Regions from separate parts of the Fictibacillus sp. EA-CB0309 genome, predicted to be linked through region 1. Evidence: riboswitches for the same ligand, from Rfam matches in the RefSeq annotation. Region 1 holds a riboswitch; the other holds the start of a gene.
The links. Region 1 has a riboswitch for S-adenosylmethionine ahead of ACEWFH_RS01705 (methionine ABC transporter ATP-binding protein). Riboswitches for the same ligand answer to the same signal wherever they lie in the genome.
Positions count from the first base shown of each region.

Region 2: it holds a riboswitch for S-adenosylmethionine, as region 1 does, so the genes downstream of both, ACEWFH_RS11385 (bifunctional homocysteine S-methyltransferase/methylenetetrahydrofolate reductase) here and ACEWFH_RS01705 (methionine ABC transporter ATP-binding protein) in region 1, are expected to answer to the same signal.

Region 1 covers NZ_CP169271.1:265,247-273,228, reverse strand. Annotated here, with positions in the region: gene ACEWFH_RS01730 (D-alanyl-D-alanine carboxypeptidase family protein) at 1-430, shown strand, start outside; gene pdxS (pyridoxal 5'-phosphate synthase lyase subunit PdxS) at 610-1,494, shown strand; gene pdxT (pyridoxal 5'-phosphate synthase glutaminase subunit PdxT) at 1,499-2,083, shown strand; T-box leader at 2,121-2,336, shown strand; partial or broken gene serS (serine--tRNA ligase) at 2,404-3,677, shown strand; tRNA gene ACEWFH_RS01710 (tRNA-Ser) at 3,779-3,871, shown strand; SAM riboswitch class I at 4,350-4,457, shown strand; gene ACEWFH_RS01705 (methionine ABC transporter ATP-binding protein) at 4,526-5,539, shown strand; gene ACEWFH_RS01700 (methionine ABC transporter permease) at 5,532-6,194, shown strand; gene ACEWFH_RS01695 (MetQ/NlpA family ABC transporter substrate-binding protein) at 6,434-7,249, shown strand; gene ACEWFH_RS01690 (deoxynucleoside kinase) at 7,300-7,968, opposite strand; gene ACEWFH_RS01685 (deoxynucleoside kinase) at 7,965-7,982, opposite strand, start outside.
Region 2 covers NZ_CP169271.1:2,021,733-2,029,714, reverse strand. Annotated here, with positions in the region: partial or broken gene metH (methionine synthase) at 1-2,852, opposite strand, end outside; gene ACEWFH_RS11385 (bifunctional homocysteine S-methyltransferase/methylenetetrahydrofolate reductase) at 2,845-4,695, opposite strand; SAM riboswitch class I at 4,761-4,875, opposite strand; gene ACEWFH_RS11380 (NAD(P)-dependent oxidoreductase) at 4,877-5,329, opposite strand; gene ACEWFH_RS11375 (precorrin-2 dehydrogenase/sirohydrochlorin ferrochelatase family protein) at 5,347-5,514, opposite strand; gene ACEWFH_RS11370 (sirohydrochlorin chelatase) at 5,530-6,168, opposite strand; gene ACEWFH_RS11365 (hypothetical protein) at 6,159-6,281, opposite strand; gene cobA (uroporphyrinogen-III C-methyltransferase) at 6,282-7,067, opposite strand; partial or broken gene ACEWFH_RS11355 (DUF3906 family protein) at 7,080-7,300, opposite strand; partial or broken gene ACEWFH_RS11350 (nitrite/sulfite reductase) at 7,315-7,982, opposite strand, start outside.

The DNA.
Region 1 (7,982 bases):
CTTCGAAAAAGAGCAAATCTTACCTAAAAACTATCAAGTAAAAGGCAACAAAACGGTTACTGTCGTAAAGGGTAAAGAAAAAGACGTTAAAGTTGCTACGAAAGAACCTCTTTCAATGGTGATCAAAAGAGGAGAGAAAGAAAACTACAAGCCTAAATTTGTTATGGATAAAAAGAAGATGACAAAAGATGGCGAACTGACAGCTCCTGTTAAAAAAGGTGAAGTAGTCGGTCATATCAATGTTGAGTATACAGGCAGTGGAGAAGACTACGGCTATTTACTCGATGGAGACACAAAAGGGAAGACAGAAGTGGTAACAACACAATCCGTTGAAAAAGCAAACTGGTTTGTACTTGCACTAAGAGGTGTGGGCGGTTTCTTTGGAGGACTTTGGTCTGGAGCCGTTGACATGGTTAAAGGCTGGTTCTAATTTTTTAATAGTTTAAAAGGTTTAAAAGCTCTTCAGCGCATGCTGAAGAGCTTTTTTTCAGAAAATATAGAGAGCTTGCGCTTTTTATGATTTGCGATAAAATAGATGAGAATACTAGTTTTATTATAAAACAACCGAAATGATCGGTAAAAACACATATAAACCAGGGGGTAGTAAGCATGTTAAAAACAGGTACTGAACGTGTTAAACGAGGAATGGCAGAAATGCAAAAAGGCGGCGTCATCATGGACGTTGTAAACGCAGAGCAAGCTCGTATTGCTGAAGCTGCAGGAGCTGTAGCCGTAATGGCACTTGAGCGTGTTCCTTCAGATATTCGTGCAGCAGGCGGCGTAGCTCGTATGGCAGATCCTACAATCACGGAAGAAGTTCTGAATGCTGTTTCTATTCCTGTAATGGCAAAAGCTCGTATCGGGCATATCGTGGAGGCACGCGTGCTTGAAGCAATGGGTGTTGATTACATCGATGAGAGTGAAGTATTGACGCCAGCGGATGAAGTTTTCCACTTATTGAAGAGCGATTACACCGTTCCATTCGTATGCGGTGCTCGTGATCTTGGAGAGGCATCACGCCGTATCGCTGAAGGTGCATCCATGCTTCGTACAAAAGGTGAGCCTGGAACGGGTAACATCGTTGAGGCTGTTCGCCACATGAGAATGATCCAAGGTCAGATTCGCAAAGTAGTTGCTATGAGCGAAGATGAGTTGATGACAGAAGCTAAGAACTTAGGTGCACCATTCGAAGTTCTTCTTCAAATTAAAAAAGCGGGCAAGCTGCCTGTCGTTAACTTTGCAGCAGGCGGAATTGCAACACCTGCAGATGCAGCGCTTATGATGGAACTTGGCGCTGACGGCGTATTCGTAGGATCAGGAATCTTCAAGTCTGAGAATCCAGAAAAGTTTGCTCGTGCGATCGTTGAAGCGACAACACACTACCAAGACTACAAACTAATCGCTGAACTCTCTAAAGGTCTAGGAACGGCTATGAAAGGTATCGACATCTCTACATTAGCTCAAGGTGAGCGCATGCAGGAGCGAGGCTGGTAATTCCATGCTAAAGATCGGAGTATTAGCCTTACAAGGTGCAGTACGAGAGCATGTGGCAGCGATTGAAGCAAGCGGTGCAGAGGCCGTTGCGGTAAAACGTGTAGAAGAGCTCAGCAGCCTTGATGGCTTGGTTATCCCAGGCGGCGAGAGCACAGCGATGAGACGTTTAATCGATAAATATAACTTTCTTGAACCTTTAAAAGAGTTTGCACAAAATAAACCTGTGTTCGGTACATGTGCAGGGCTGATCTTGATGGCTAAACGCATTCAAGGACAAGACACAGCACATCTTGAATTGATCGATATGACGGTTGAGCGCAATGCGTTCGGGCGTCAGGTGGACAGTTTTGAGGCTGATCTGATGATCCATGGTGTTGGAGAAGATTTTACGGGTGTATTCATCCGTGCGCCATTTATCGTTGAAGTCGGTCCTGAAGTTGAGATTCTTTCTAAACACAACGACAGAATAGTAGCAGCTAAACAAGGGCATTTCCTATGTGCAGCGTTTCATCCGGAACTGACGGACGACTACCGTTTACATCAATATTTTGTAAAAATGGTACAATCCGCTAAAGAAGTAGTTGCATAAAATATAAAAATGCTGTACATTACTATAAAATCATCATAAAAAATCAATGACAGGAACTAGTAGCGAAAATGACTTTGTCTAGAGAGTCGGTGGCTGGTGAAAACCGATCAAAGCGTTTTGTGAATCCATCCTCGAGTGAGAAGCCGAAATGAAGTAAGCTTTTCCGGTGAAGAACCGTTACATGTAAATGAGCCGGCAATAGATGTATCTATTGCAACTAGGGTGGCAACGCGGGTTAACTCTCGTCCCTATTTCTAATTCACATTAGAAATAGCGGGCGGGAGTTTTTTGATTTTTATTAACCAAAGGAGGAAATACAAATGTTAGATTTGAAATTTGTTCGTGCCAATTTTGAAGAAGTAAAAGAAAAATTATCTGCTCGAGGTGAAGATCTATCTGGATTGGATCAGTTCGAGGCGTTAGATCAGCGTCGACGTGAGTTGATCGGTGAGACGGAAGCTCTTAAATCTAAGCGTAATGAAGTTTCTAAGCAAGTAGCAGAATTTAAGCGTGAGAAAAAGACGCGGATCACCTGATCACAGAGATGCGTGAAGTAGGCGATAAGATTAAAACGATGGACGATGAACTTCGTAAAGTAGAAGAAGACCTTCACGCTATCATGCTGACGCTGCCTAACATACCGCATGAAAGTGTTCCTGTTGGTGAGACAGAGGATGATAACATTCCTGTTCGTCACTGGGGTGAAGTACCGGAATTTGCTTTTGAAGCAAAAGCGCATTGGGATATCGCTACTGACTTGAACATCGTTGATTTTGAACGTGGAGCGAAGGTTACAGGAAGCCGTTTCGCTTTCTATAAAGGTCTTGGAGCACGATTAGAGCGAGCGTTAATCAACTTCATGATGGACCTTCATGAAGACGAACACGGTTATACAGAAGTGCTGCCACCATACATGGTAAATCGTCAAAGCATGACAGGTACAGGACAGCTGCCAAAGTTTGAAGAAGACGCGTTTAAGATCCGCGAAGAAGATTATTTCTTAATCCCGACTTCTGAAGTTCCTGTCACGAACATGCACCGTGAAGAGATTTTAACATCTGATGAACTGCCGATCACATATGCAGCATACAGCGCATGTTTCCGTTCTGAAGCAGGTTCTGCAGGACGCGACACACGCGGCTTAATCCGCCAGCATCAGTTCAATAAAGTAGAGCTTGTTCGCTTCGTTAAACCAGAAGATTCTTATGACGAGCTTGAAAAGCTTACAGGACATGCTGAAAAAGTACTACAGCTTCTAAACCTGCCGTACCGTGTACTTAGCATGTGTACAGCTGACTTAGGATTCACAGCTGCTAAAAAGTACGATATTGAAGTATACCTGCCAAGCTACAGCGAGTACCGCGAGATTTCTTCTTGCTCTAACTTTGAAGACTTCCAAGCGCGCCGTGCACAAATTCGTTTCCGCCGCGATGCGAAAGGGAAGCCAGAATTCGTTCACACGCTTAACGGATCTGGGTTAGCGATCGGACGTACAGTCGCTGCAATCTTAGAAAACTACCAGCAAGAAGACGGCACGGTTGTGATTCCAGAAGTGCTTCGACCATACATGGGTAATAAGGAAGTCATTAAGTAAAATAACGAGAGGGAAATTCCCTCTCTTTTTTTGAACTTTTTTCTCAAAAAGCGTTGACACTATATTTGTCTCCATGTTAATATAGTTCTTGTCAGTCACACGGAGGTATACCCAAGTCCGGCTGAAGGGATCGGTCTTGAAAACCGACAGGGGTTTAACGACCCGCGGGGGTTCGAATCCCTCTACCTCCTCCATATACATATTCAAACCACTTGATCTCGCATCAGGTGGTTTTTTTGTTGTGTTTTTTGATGAACGAGTGTCGAATTTGGCAAAAGACTCAATTCCATCAATTTAGACTCAATAATCTCTAAAAAGACTCAATTCCGTCATTTACAAATGCTCTATTCTAAAAGGTGGATGCTTTCAAACTCATTTTTATTTTCTTCTTTGACAGTTGATTGGAGTGCAAGGTGCGAGACTACGGCTAGGACAGGAGGGCAGGTGAGACACTTAAAAGTGAAACGTTACGAATGTGGCTCACCGCCTGCCCCGCGGAAAGCGAGCACCTGGAGCGGAGATTAACTACTTTCAAAAGCAACAATAGCCAAAAAAACGTTCCCTTTCCACCACAGCATTGTAAGCGCTAACACTTCAAAGTGATAAAATTTAGTATTGACAGAACTTTTAGACAGGGAGTATGATGACAACTATACTTAATTCAATATGTAATGCTTATTAAGAGAGACCGAGGGATCAGGCCCTATGACGTCCGGCAACCTCCATTTTGGAACGGTGCCACTTCCTGCAGGATGATATGTTCATTCTGGAAGATAAGTCGATGTTTGCTTATTCGCCCTCTTCCATGGAATGAAGAGGGCTTTTTTATATGTTGAGGAGGAAGACAGATGATCGAGGTTAGAGATGTAACCAAAATATATAAAGCAAAAGGAAAAGAAATTGTTGGAGTAAAAAACGTGTCACTATCCATAGACAAAGGGGAGATCTTTGGCATTGTCGGCTATAGCGGTGCCGGGAAAAGTTCGCTCCTTCGCTGTCTCAATCTATTGGAAAAACCAACATCAGGTGACATACTCATCGACGGAGTATCGATTACAACGTTAGGGAAAAAGGAGCTGCGAGAAGAGCGGCTTAAGATCGGCATGATTTTTCAGCACTTTTATCTGATCAGTGCAAAAACTGTGTTTGAAAATATCGCGTTTGCTTTAAAAGCAGCAGGAAAAACGAGGGATGAGATCAATCGTAAAACGCTAGAGCTGTTGAAAATGGTTGGATTAGAAAATCAAAAAGGTCAATATCCATCTCAGTTAAGCGGCGGACAGAAGCAGCGAGTTGGTATTGCAAGAGCTTTGGCGAATGACCCGAAGGTATTGCTTTGTGACGAAGCTACATCAGCACTTGATCCAAATACTACAAAATCCATCCTATCGCTCTTAAAATCGATCAATAAAAAGTTAGGCATTACGATTGTACTCATCACGCATGAGATGGAAGTCGTAAAAGAGATTTGTCACCGTATGGCTGTCATGCAGGATGGCGAGATTATCGAGTCGGGTGATGTGTATAACATCTTTGCAAACCCTGAAAAAGCATTAACGAAAACATTTATCAGTTCCGTTATACAAATGGATCTACCTGAGCCATTGCTGAAAAATAGAAAAGGGACCGTGATTAAGATTCAATTTAAGGGAGCGATCGCAGAAGAAGCCGTTGTTTCTGAGCTCTTCCAAAACTTTAAGGTAAAAGGAAATATCCTTCACGGAAAGATTGAATATATCCAAGAAACACCCCTCGGAATCTTTATTATGGAACTGATTGGTGATGAAACAGAAGTAAAACGAGCGATTGCGTATATTGAAAGTCGTATAGAAAATCTTGAGGTGGTGAAGAACGTTGCTTGATTCGATAGTTAACATTCTGCCAGATTTAAATAAAGCATTTTTTGAAACGTTATACATGGTTGCCATATCATTAGGCGTTTCTTTGGTCGTTGGACTCCCACTCGGAATCATCCTTTTCGTTACGGATAAGGGCTTGCTGTTTGAAAATGCGTTAGTAAAACAAACGGCAGGGATAGTAGTCAACTTGATTCGCTCAGTACCGTTCATCATTCTGCTAGTTGCTCTGTTACCGCTAACACAGCTCATCACAGGGACAACGATTGGACCTACTGCAGCATCCGTTTCTTTGTCTGTTGCAGCGATTCCGTTCTTTGCCCGACTCGTAGAGACTTCTTTACGAGAAATCGATAAAGGTGTAATAGAAGCCGCCGTTGCTGTCGGAGCAACACCATGGATGATCATTCGGGAAGTACTTCTTCCTGAAGCAAAACCAGGCATTGTTCAAGCCATAACAGTAACCGCGATCAGCTTATTAGGCTATTCAGCAATGGCAGGTATTGTCGGCGGTGGAGGGATCGGAGACTTTGCGATTCGCTTTGGGTACTATCGATATGACAACACGATCATGATTACAACCGTCGTCTTATTGATTGTGATCGTTCAGCTGATGCAAGTCATCGGAGACGGTGTGGCCAAAGCTGTAAATAAAAGATAGGGCTGAGAGACACTCAGAATTGTATGCTGTTTTTAGTTCTGTTTTTAAATTCTTCATTGATAAGTTGATTGAAGTGGAAGATGCGAGACTCCTGCGGGACAGGCGGGCAGGTGAGACACTTAAAAGTGAAACGTACGAATGTGGCTCACCGCCTGCCCCGCGGAAAGCGAGCATCTGAAACGGAAATCAACTACTTTCAAAAGCACCAAGTAAATACCAAAACGAAAAAGGGGATCAACATGAAAAAAATCATACTTACACTATTAACAGCACTGCTAGCTTTTGCTTTAGCTGGATGCTCTTCTTCATCAGATGCATCTAAAGACAAGGAAGTAACGCTTGGAGCAACAGCGGGTCCGTATACAGATATGGTCAATAAGGCAATCAAGCCTTCCCTCGAGAAAAAGGGGTATAAAGTTAAGGTCATCGAATTCAGTGATTACATTCAGCCGAACATGGCACTCTCTAAAGGTGATCTGGACGCCAACCTTTTTCAGCACAAAATTTATATGGAAAACTTCGCTAAAGAAAAGAACTTAAAGCTTTCAGAAGTGATTATTGTCCCAACAGCACCTATGGGTTTATACTCTGACAAATTCAAATCGATCGAGGACATTAAAGAAGGCAGTACGTTAGCCATTCCGAACGATCCAGTTAACTTGGCGCGTACCTTAATCATGCTTGAAGACGCGAAGCTGATCACGATCAAAGAAGGAGTAAACCAACTGACTGCATCTGAAAAAGATGTTCAAGACAATCCGAAGAACTTAGTATTCAAACCATTAGAAGCGGCGCAGCTTCCACGTGCTGTACAGAGTGCGGATGTTGCAGCGGTACCAGGTAACTTTGCTCTTGCTGCAAAAATGGACTTACTAGATGCCATTCAATTAGAGAAGATGCCGGATACGTATCGTAACCGCATTGTTGTGAATACAAAAGACGTAGAATCCACTTTTGCAAAAGATATTAAAGAAGTGGTGGAATCAAAAGAGTTTGAAGAAGTGATCGATAAAGAGTTCAAAGGATTCGGCAAACCCGAATGGATGAAGAAATAAGACAAATTAAAAGCCCCGGTCTCAATATTTGAGTACCGGGGCTTTCATACTTATAAGCGAACTTCTCGTTTCGCTTCGATTTTTTGAGCAATTTTTTCAACGATATGATCAATTGATTCAGGATTTTCTCGAAGGTCGTAGTCGTTAATGTTCACGCGAAGCACGGGGCAAGAATTAAAAGACGAAATCCACTTTTCATAGCGGTCGTACATTTCTTCCCAATAAGAAACAGGTGTTTCTTGTTCCATCTTGCGGCCCCTTTTTTGAATACGAGCTAGAATATCGTCAAGAGAACCTTCTAAATAGATCAGACAATCTGGCTGCGGGAAGTATGGTGTCATAACCATTGCTTCAAAAAGGTGAGTATATGTCTCGTAATCCACCTCAGACATATTTCCTTTATCAAAGTGCATGCGTGCAAAGATTCCAGTGTCTTCATAGATAGAACGGTCTTGCACGAATCCGCCGCCATAATCGAACATTCTTTTTTGCTCTTTAAAACGTTCAGCTAAAAAGAAAATCTGGAGGTGAAAGCTCCATCGTTTAAAATCATGATAAAAGTTTTCTAAGTATGGGTTGTTATCCACTTTTTCCATGGATGTACGAAACTTTAATTTTTCAGCCAGTGCATTCGTAAAGGTCGATTTACCTGCTCCGACCATTCCTGCTACTGTAATGACAGCATCATTTGGAATTCCGTATTGAATTAGTTTGTTCATCGTGCAACTTCTCC
Region 2 (7,982 bases), 1.8 Mb from region 1:
TTCCTTCGCTTCCGCCAACAGCCCGTCAACAACTGCTTTGATTTGAAGTGTTTTCTCATCTTTCTCTTGAAGCAGTCGAGAAATTTTCCCTTTAATCCCTAGATGATGCCCTAAAAGCATTTGTAAATTGATGTAAGGCTGTATATGGGATATTGAGTAATTTCTTAAAATGTGCCTTTTTGTATCTTTTGGAACGAAAACTGGAGCGGTCTGAGAAACTTTCGACCGGACCCTTACGGCTGTTGCAACTGACGAAGAGCCTTCATGACTCCCTGCATCAAGCACTACCCTTTTTTTCCTTTCCTTAAGTTCAACAGCCAGTATGTCATAATCTTCAGGCGTTTGAATTTGGTTAGCGAGTGAAAGTCCTTCCATCGCATCTTTCGCGTAAAGAACCATTCCTTCGTATTCCTTAGAAATCTTCGTATCGGTGAACTTTCTGGATAATGCCGCACCACCGACTAATATAGGGGTGGAGATGTTCGCTTCACGCATGTCATTTGCGGTTAAGACCATCTGCTGAGCTGATTTTACAAGCAATCCGGAGAGACCTATAATGTTAGGTTGTTCTTTTCTAATCGCTTCAATCAATTCTTGCGACGTTACTTTAATGCCTAAATCGACTACTTTAAATCCATTGTTGCTTAATATGATGTCTACCAGGTTTTTACCGATATCATGCACGTCACCTTTAACGGTTGCGAGTAGAACTTTTCCCTTTGATGCAGACTCATCATTCGTTTCCATGAATGGCTCCAAAAAGGCAACAGAGGCTTTCATTACCTCTGCACTTTGAAGGACTTCTGCAACGATTAACTGATTATCGTTAAAAAGTCTGCCCACTTCTTTCATGCCATCCATTAATGGTCCATTAATGATAGTTAGAGGTGTAGCGTATTGTTTTAAAGCAATCTCTAAATCAGGAATCAACCCTCTTTTGTACCTTCTAAAATGTAATATTGAAGCCGCTCTTCTAATGTCATATCAGGCAGCTTTGATTTGGTTTCTTTCTTCTTTCCTCTATAGAAGTCTGTAAAAATAGATAAAGCTTTCTCTGTTGTACGAAATAATAGGTTTTCTGCCATTTCAATCTCTTCCGGTGCAATGGAGGCAAAACGTTCTAGCTTTTCTGTATTTACGATGGCATAATCGAGTCCCGCTTGTGTGCAATGATATAGGTATACAGCATTTAATACTTCACGACCGACTGGTGGCAAACCAAAAGATACGTTACTGACACCAAGGATAGTTAAGCACTTTGGAAAATGTTTCTTAATTAATCGTATCCCTTCAACCGTTGCATTTGCGGATCCGATATACTGTTCATCACCAGTTCCAACAGGGAATACGAGTGGATCGAATATGATGTCTGAAGGTGAAACGTTATATTTATCCACTAAAAGGTCATACGATCTCTTAGCAATTTCCAATTTTCGCTCTGCAGATACACCCATACCTGTTTCATCGATTGTTCCGACAACAACTGCCGCTCCATATTTATGAAGAAGCGGGATCACCTTTTCAAACCGTTCTTCACCGTCTTCTAAATTAATAGAATTGATGATGGCTTTACCTTGTGAATATTTTAATGCGAGTTCTAACACATCCTCATCTGTAGAGTCGATGACAAATGGGATTTTCACTTTCTTAACCGCTTCTTTCATGAACTTCTCCATGTCGCTTAATTCATCACGGTCAGGGTCAGCTAAACAAACGTCGAGTACATGCGCACCGCCTTTCACTTGGGCTCTGGCAATTTCAGCCGCTTCTTCAAACTTCCCCTCAGCAATCAACCGTTTGAATTTTCGTGAACCGATAACATTCGTTCTTTCTCCTACCATGATCGGTCTTAACGTTGGATCATCATATATAAAAGGTTCAATTCCAGAGACCATATGAATTTCGTTTACTTGCAGGTGACGTGGTGGATAGTTCTTCATAACTGTTGATAGTGCTTCAATATGAGCAGGTGTCGTTCCACAGCAGCCACCAACGATATTTAGCCACCCTTTTCCTGCAAAACCGGAAAGCTTAGCGGCTAGTGATTCTGGTGTTTCATGATAATTTCCTTCTTCATCAGGAAGTCCTGCGTTCGGATAACAGCTCACTGCTGATGTGGATAGATTCGATAGGGAACGCATGTGATCTTGCATGAATTCAGGACCTGTCGCACAGTTTAATCCTACTGCGATCGGGTTCATATGCTTCAACGAAATATAAAAGGCCTCAATCGACTGACCCGCAAGTGTGGTTCCCATCGGTTCAATCGTTCCAGAAACCATAAGTGGGATTCTTTTTCCCGTTTGTTCAATAGCTTGCTCAATCCCTAAAAAACCAGCTTTTACATTGAGCATATCTTGACTTGTCTCTAAAAGGAGAAGATCTGCACCTCCGTCAATCAATCCTCTTGCTTGTTCAGCATAAGCATCTCTTAACGCATCAAATGTCGTTCCGCCCGTAACACTGAGCGTTTTTGTGGTCGGTCCGAGTGAGCCCGCAACAAAACGAGGCCACTGTTCTGTTGAAACAGCATCAACGGCTTTTCTTGCAATTTCCGCTCCAAGCTTATTGATCTCATAAGCTCTATGACCTAGTTCGTATTCATCCAGTACAAGATTCGTACCGCCGAATGTATTCGTTTCAATGATATCAGCGCCTGCCTCAAGATATTTATAATGAATGGATTCAATAACATGGGGTGCCGTTAAATTTAAAAACTCATTACAACCGTCATATGCCTCACCGCCAAAATCTTCTGGTGTGAGATTAGCTTCTTGAAGCATCGTTCCCATCGCACCATCCATGATTAAGATCTTTGATTCCAGCTGCTTTTCTATTGATGACTTAGGCATTCTGTGACCTCCTGGCTAATAGTGATGGATGGTTAGCTCGTGCATATTGTGCTAATTCCACGGTTAGTTCGTAACGCATAAATGGCGTGATCAGGTAGATGCCGTTGAAGAGTTCCATGGCTGTATCTAATAATGACTTTGCAATCATTAAGCCTTCTTTGCATGCTTGTGTTGGATCATCTTTATACTTGCCCATGCGATCACGCACAGAATCAGACAGTTTGATTCCTGGAACTTCATGGTGAAGAAACTCTGCGTTTCGGGAAGAAGTTAACGGCATAATCCCAATATAGATCGGTTTATCAATGTGCTTTGTAGCCTCATACGTTTCAATAAGTCTTTGTTCTGAAAAAACAGGCTGGCTGATAAAGTAATCTGCTCCATAAGCAATCTTTTTCTCTAACCGCTCAACTGCTTTATCAATGGACCGAATGTTTGGGTTAAAAGCTGCTCCTACCGTAAAGGATGTTTTTTCTCCAAGCTCTTTACCTGAAAGTGATAACCCTTCATTAAACTGTTTGATGAGCTTAATAAGTTCGAAAGAGGTGACATCATAAACAGATGAAGCACCTGGGAAGTCTCCGACGCTTGCGGGATCTCCAGTTACAGCTAGTATTTCATGGATTCCATGCGTGTGAAGTCCCATCAAGTGAGACTGAAGGCCGATTAAATTTCTATCGCGGCACGTAATATGAACGAGCGGGCGAAGGTTAAGTTGGGACTGCACAATTGACCCTAATGCAGAGTTACAAACACGTGGTGAAGCAAGTGAATTATCAGCGAGGGTAAGTGCGTCGATTCCCGCTTCTTTTAACGCCTTAGCTCCTTCCATAAAACGTGATGTATCTAACTTACGTGGTGGATCTAATTCAACAATAATAGATTGCTTTGTTTTTACTTCTTCACTCAATGGTACATATTTCGGTTTTGATGCTGACTGAATGACAATCTTTCGCTTTCTTTGCTTCACTTCTTTTTCTGTTACAGGCTCTACGTTTTGAAGTTCACTTGAGAAGGCACGAATATGAGCAGGCGTCGTACCACAACATCCGCCTAGTAAACGAACACCCTGCTGCCTAAACAAATGAGCACATTCTTTAAAATAATCAGCGTCCCCTTCATACTTAAAACGGCCATCTGTATAAGAAGGAAGCGATGCATTAGGAAACGCTGAAAGATAAGCCCGATTTGGTAATGGAACTTCCTCAAGCGTCATCAGCATGTGATACGGTCCAAGACGACAGTTCAATCCCACGACATCAGCACCTAAGTTCTCAAGCCGGGTCAAAGCATCTGAAATCGGAGTGCGGTCCTGCATAAAACCGACTTCCTGCAATGACACTTGAGCAATGATCGGAAGAGATGTTTCTTTTCTAGCAATCTCTAAAACCGTTTCTAGTTCTTGCAGGTCATAATACGTTTCTAATTGAATGCCGTCTACATTCTCCATCAACAAACAATACAGCTGCTCACGAAAACTGCGTTTGATCTCATCAAGGGAAATGCTATTTGGTTTAATGCCGCGTATTCCACCGATCGTACCTACAACATATTCACTTTGAGCGGCTTTTCTAGCAATTTGAACAGCGGCTTTATTGATCTCTTTTACGTGATCTTGAAGTCCGTAACGTTCAAGTTTCGAATAGTTCGCTGCATACGTATTCGTTTGAATGATATCAGCGCCTGCATTTAAATAAGCCCGGTGGATGTTATAGATCTGCTCTTCTTGAGAAAGATTTAACTCTTCATAACAAAAGTCAGATCCATACGAATACAGAAGTGTTCCCATCGCACCATCACCGATCAGTATCTTGTTTTGTTCTAAATCTGTGATTAAACTCATGATAGCCTCCTATATAAAAATAAAAAGCCTTCTATAAAAGAAGACTTTTTTAAAGCGTCGGGGTCTTCTTATCTTTACAAGTTCAACAGATGAACTCGCAGGAATTAGCACCTTTTCAGCTTATAGCTGCTGGTTGCTGAGGTTTCATAGGGCCGCTCCCTCTACCTCTCTTGATAAGGGTCTATTCATTTATGGGTTCATTTACTAACTTCCGATCTATCTTCTTTAATAATTCCTGTTTATACGAGCGTTGTTTTTCTACGTCATATAAAAAAGACCGATCTGTTAGCTTTGTTAATAAGTCTTTTCGATATTTTTCTGTATATTCCTTCTTAATGATGGATCTGCATTCAAATAAAAAATCTAAATAAGTTTCATAGTCTTCACTGTATTTTTGCTGAAGTTCTTTTTTTATAGATTTAGATAGACTGGGACTAGCTCCAGAGGTAGAAACTGAGAGAATGAGCTTACCTCTTTTTACAACACTAGGAACAATAAAATTGCCAAGGTGTGGTTGATCCGCTATATTCACAAGCTGATTTGAACTTGCCTGAGCTGCAATCCAAGTGTTAACTTCTTTAAAATTGGTCGCCGCAATGATTAGAAATACTTCTTCCAAATCTTCACGTTTCACTTCTCTTTCAATCCAAATCAGCTTTTTTCTGCATGCCATTCCTGAATCTCGTTAACAACAGTTGGACTGATTACAGTAATTTTTGCTTCTTCATTCAAAAAATCCTTAATTTTCCGATAAGCTACCAAACCACCGCCTGCTACAACGACCGTTTTACCAGACAAGTTTACATGTATGGGATACATAGCATTCCTCGCTTTTTAAGAAAATGCATATTTCTTTGTTTCAAGTGTTTCATTGATACGCGTGAGTAAAACATCTTTAAGAATAGAGTGGTAGCCTAGCGTCTCACAAAGAGTTACTTTTTGTTTAGATTGTTGCTGATAGCGGTTTATCGTAAGTTTCATCCCGTTTATTAATAGCCCTGAAAATAGAAGATAAGGCACAACAATAACTTGGTCATATAACTCGCGACTATTCCATAGAGCCTCTTCAAAGCTCGGTTCTGAACCAGTTAGAAAACAAGCTTGAATACTAGGAATCCCGTAATGGTTTTGAACGTTAGACGCGATAGTCTCTAGGTCCCGCTTTACATCTTGATCGGTGCTGCCTCTGCCCACAAGCAGAATATGGGGATTTTCTCTTAAACTAACTGCACTTTTGGTGATCTTCTCCCACAACAAATGCGAAATGGCTTCGTGTACACCGAAGGAACGCCCGTAAATCACTTCAACTCCTGGATATTTATTTTGCAAGTGGTGAAGTTCTTTTGGAATATCAACTTTTATATGGTTAGCACTTAATAAAAACACAGGAATAACAGAGATACTCGTTGCTCCTTTTTGTATACATGTTTCAAATCCTTGAGCGATAGAGGGTTCAGCAAGCTCTAAAAACAAATCTCTTTAATGGGCACATCAACTTGTGCCATACAGAGTTTCACAAATTCTTCCGCTTCTATAAGTCCTTTTTCCAGTCTTGTACCGTGACAGATAAATAGCAATGCCTTCATTTACAGAGCCTCGCTTATGGCAGCTAGCTCATTCGGTTCATCATTCAGCTGTTCAAACCATTTCAGTTCACTGCGAAGACGAACGACTTCACCGACAATGATCATGCTCGGATTCTCAATTTGTTCTCTAACCACGATTTCCTCAATCGTATCGAGTGTACCTGTAACGGTTCGTTGACTCTCTAATGATCCCCATTGAACAAGGGCAACTGGTGTTTCTTTGCTTTTTCCGTGTCTCGTCAACTGTTTACAAATATAACCTAGGTTGCCCACTCCCATATAAATCGCTAACGTATCAATACCGTTCGCTAGACTCTCCCATTTCAGTTCATCTTCTTCCCCTTTTTTACGATGACCGGTAACGACCGCAAAGCTTGAAGCGATATTTCGATGTGTAACAGGAATACCTGCATAAGCTGGTGCTGCAATCCCTGATGTTATTCCAGGAATCACCTCAAACGGAATACGACTTTTTGCAAGTGTTTCTGCTTCTTCTCCACCTCTTCCAAACACGAAGGGATCACCGCCTTTTAGACGAGTTACTACTTTTCCTTTTTGAGCGTGTTTAACTAAGAAACTGTTGATCGTTTCTTGCTTCATGAAATGGTAGTTTGGCAGTTTACCGCAATAAATTAAGTCGCAGTCCGGTTTTGCATAAGAGAGCAGTTCTTTATTCACTAAACGATCATATAAAATGACATCCGCTTCCTGAATACAACGCAGACCTTTTACGGTTATCAACCCTGGATCACCAGGGCCAGCTCCGACAAGATATACTTTTCCCATCATCATCACTCCTTAAGGATTTAATATCGTTTCACGTTCATATAGCACGAACCCGTTGCCTGTACGAATTCTTTTCTTTTCGTAAAGAGAGATCTCGTCAACATCAGGCTGTTTCAAAAATACTTCTCAAGTTCTATATCAACTAACTGAAAAGCCTGTTCATCAGTTGAAGCGGCTATGACAACGGGTATAACCGTTGATTTTGAAATTACTTCAAATCTATATAAATACATGGAGAGACCCCTTCTTATGAGACTTTTTCTTCTAATTCTTCTGCAATTCGGTCCAGTTCTTTCTGAAGCTGTTCAAGCCCAAGTCGGTTTATATAGTCAAAAAAGCTTTCTGATGGAAGCTTTGTATCCTTAAATGTAGTGAGGAAGCGGAAAAGTACTTCGTCTAGTGAATCCGCATGGAACTTTCCTTTAAGCTTTTCGTTAAACTTTCCACCATCATCAAGTGTGCCTCCTACATAAATCTCAAAAGCTTGAACCATCTTTTTTCTTTCGTTTTTAACAATACGCCTTGAAGACCAATATCTGCGATCTGACGCTGTCCGCATGAGTTAGGGCAGCCTACCATATGAATTCTAACGGGAACATCCAGGGTGATTTGCTGATCGAGGTTGTCTGCGATCCTGCGCATCCTTTCTTTCGTTTCAACGAGTGCCAAGTTGCAATACTCGATGCCGGTACAAGAAACAGAATGACCAATGAAAGATAAAGGCTGTGTAGTGATGCGTTTAAAAATGCCTTCTTGTAAAAGCAACTCGACGTTTTCGTGCTTAACGTTAGGAATAATTAAGTTTTGAGAATTTACCGTTCGAATTTCACCGTTTCCGTATTTCTTCGCAATTTCAGCAAGCTCTAAAACTTCATCAGCATGAAGTCGGCCAACAGGTACGTTAAAACCGATATA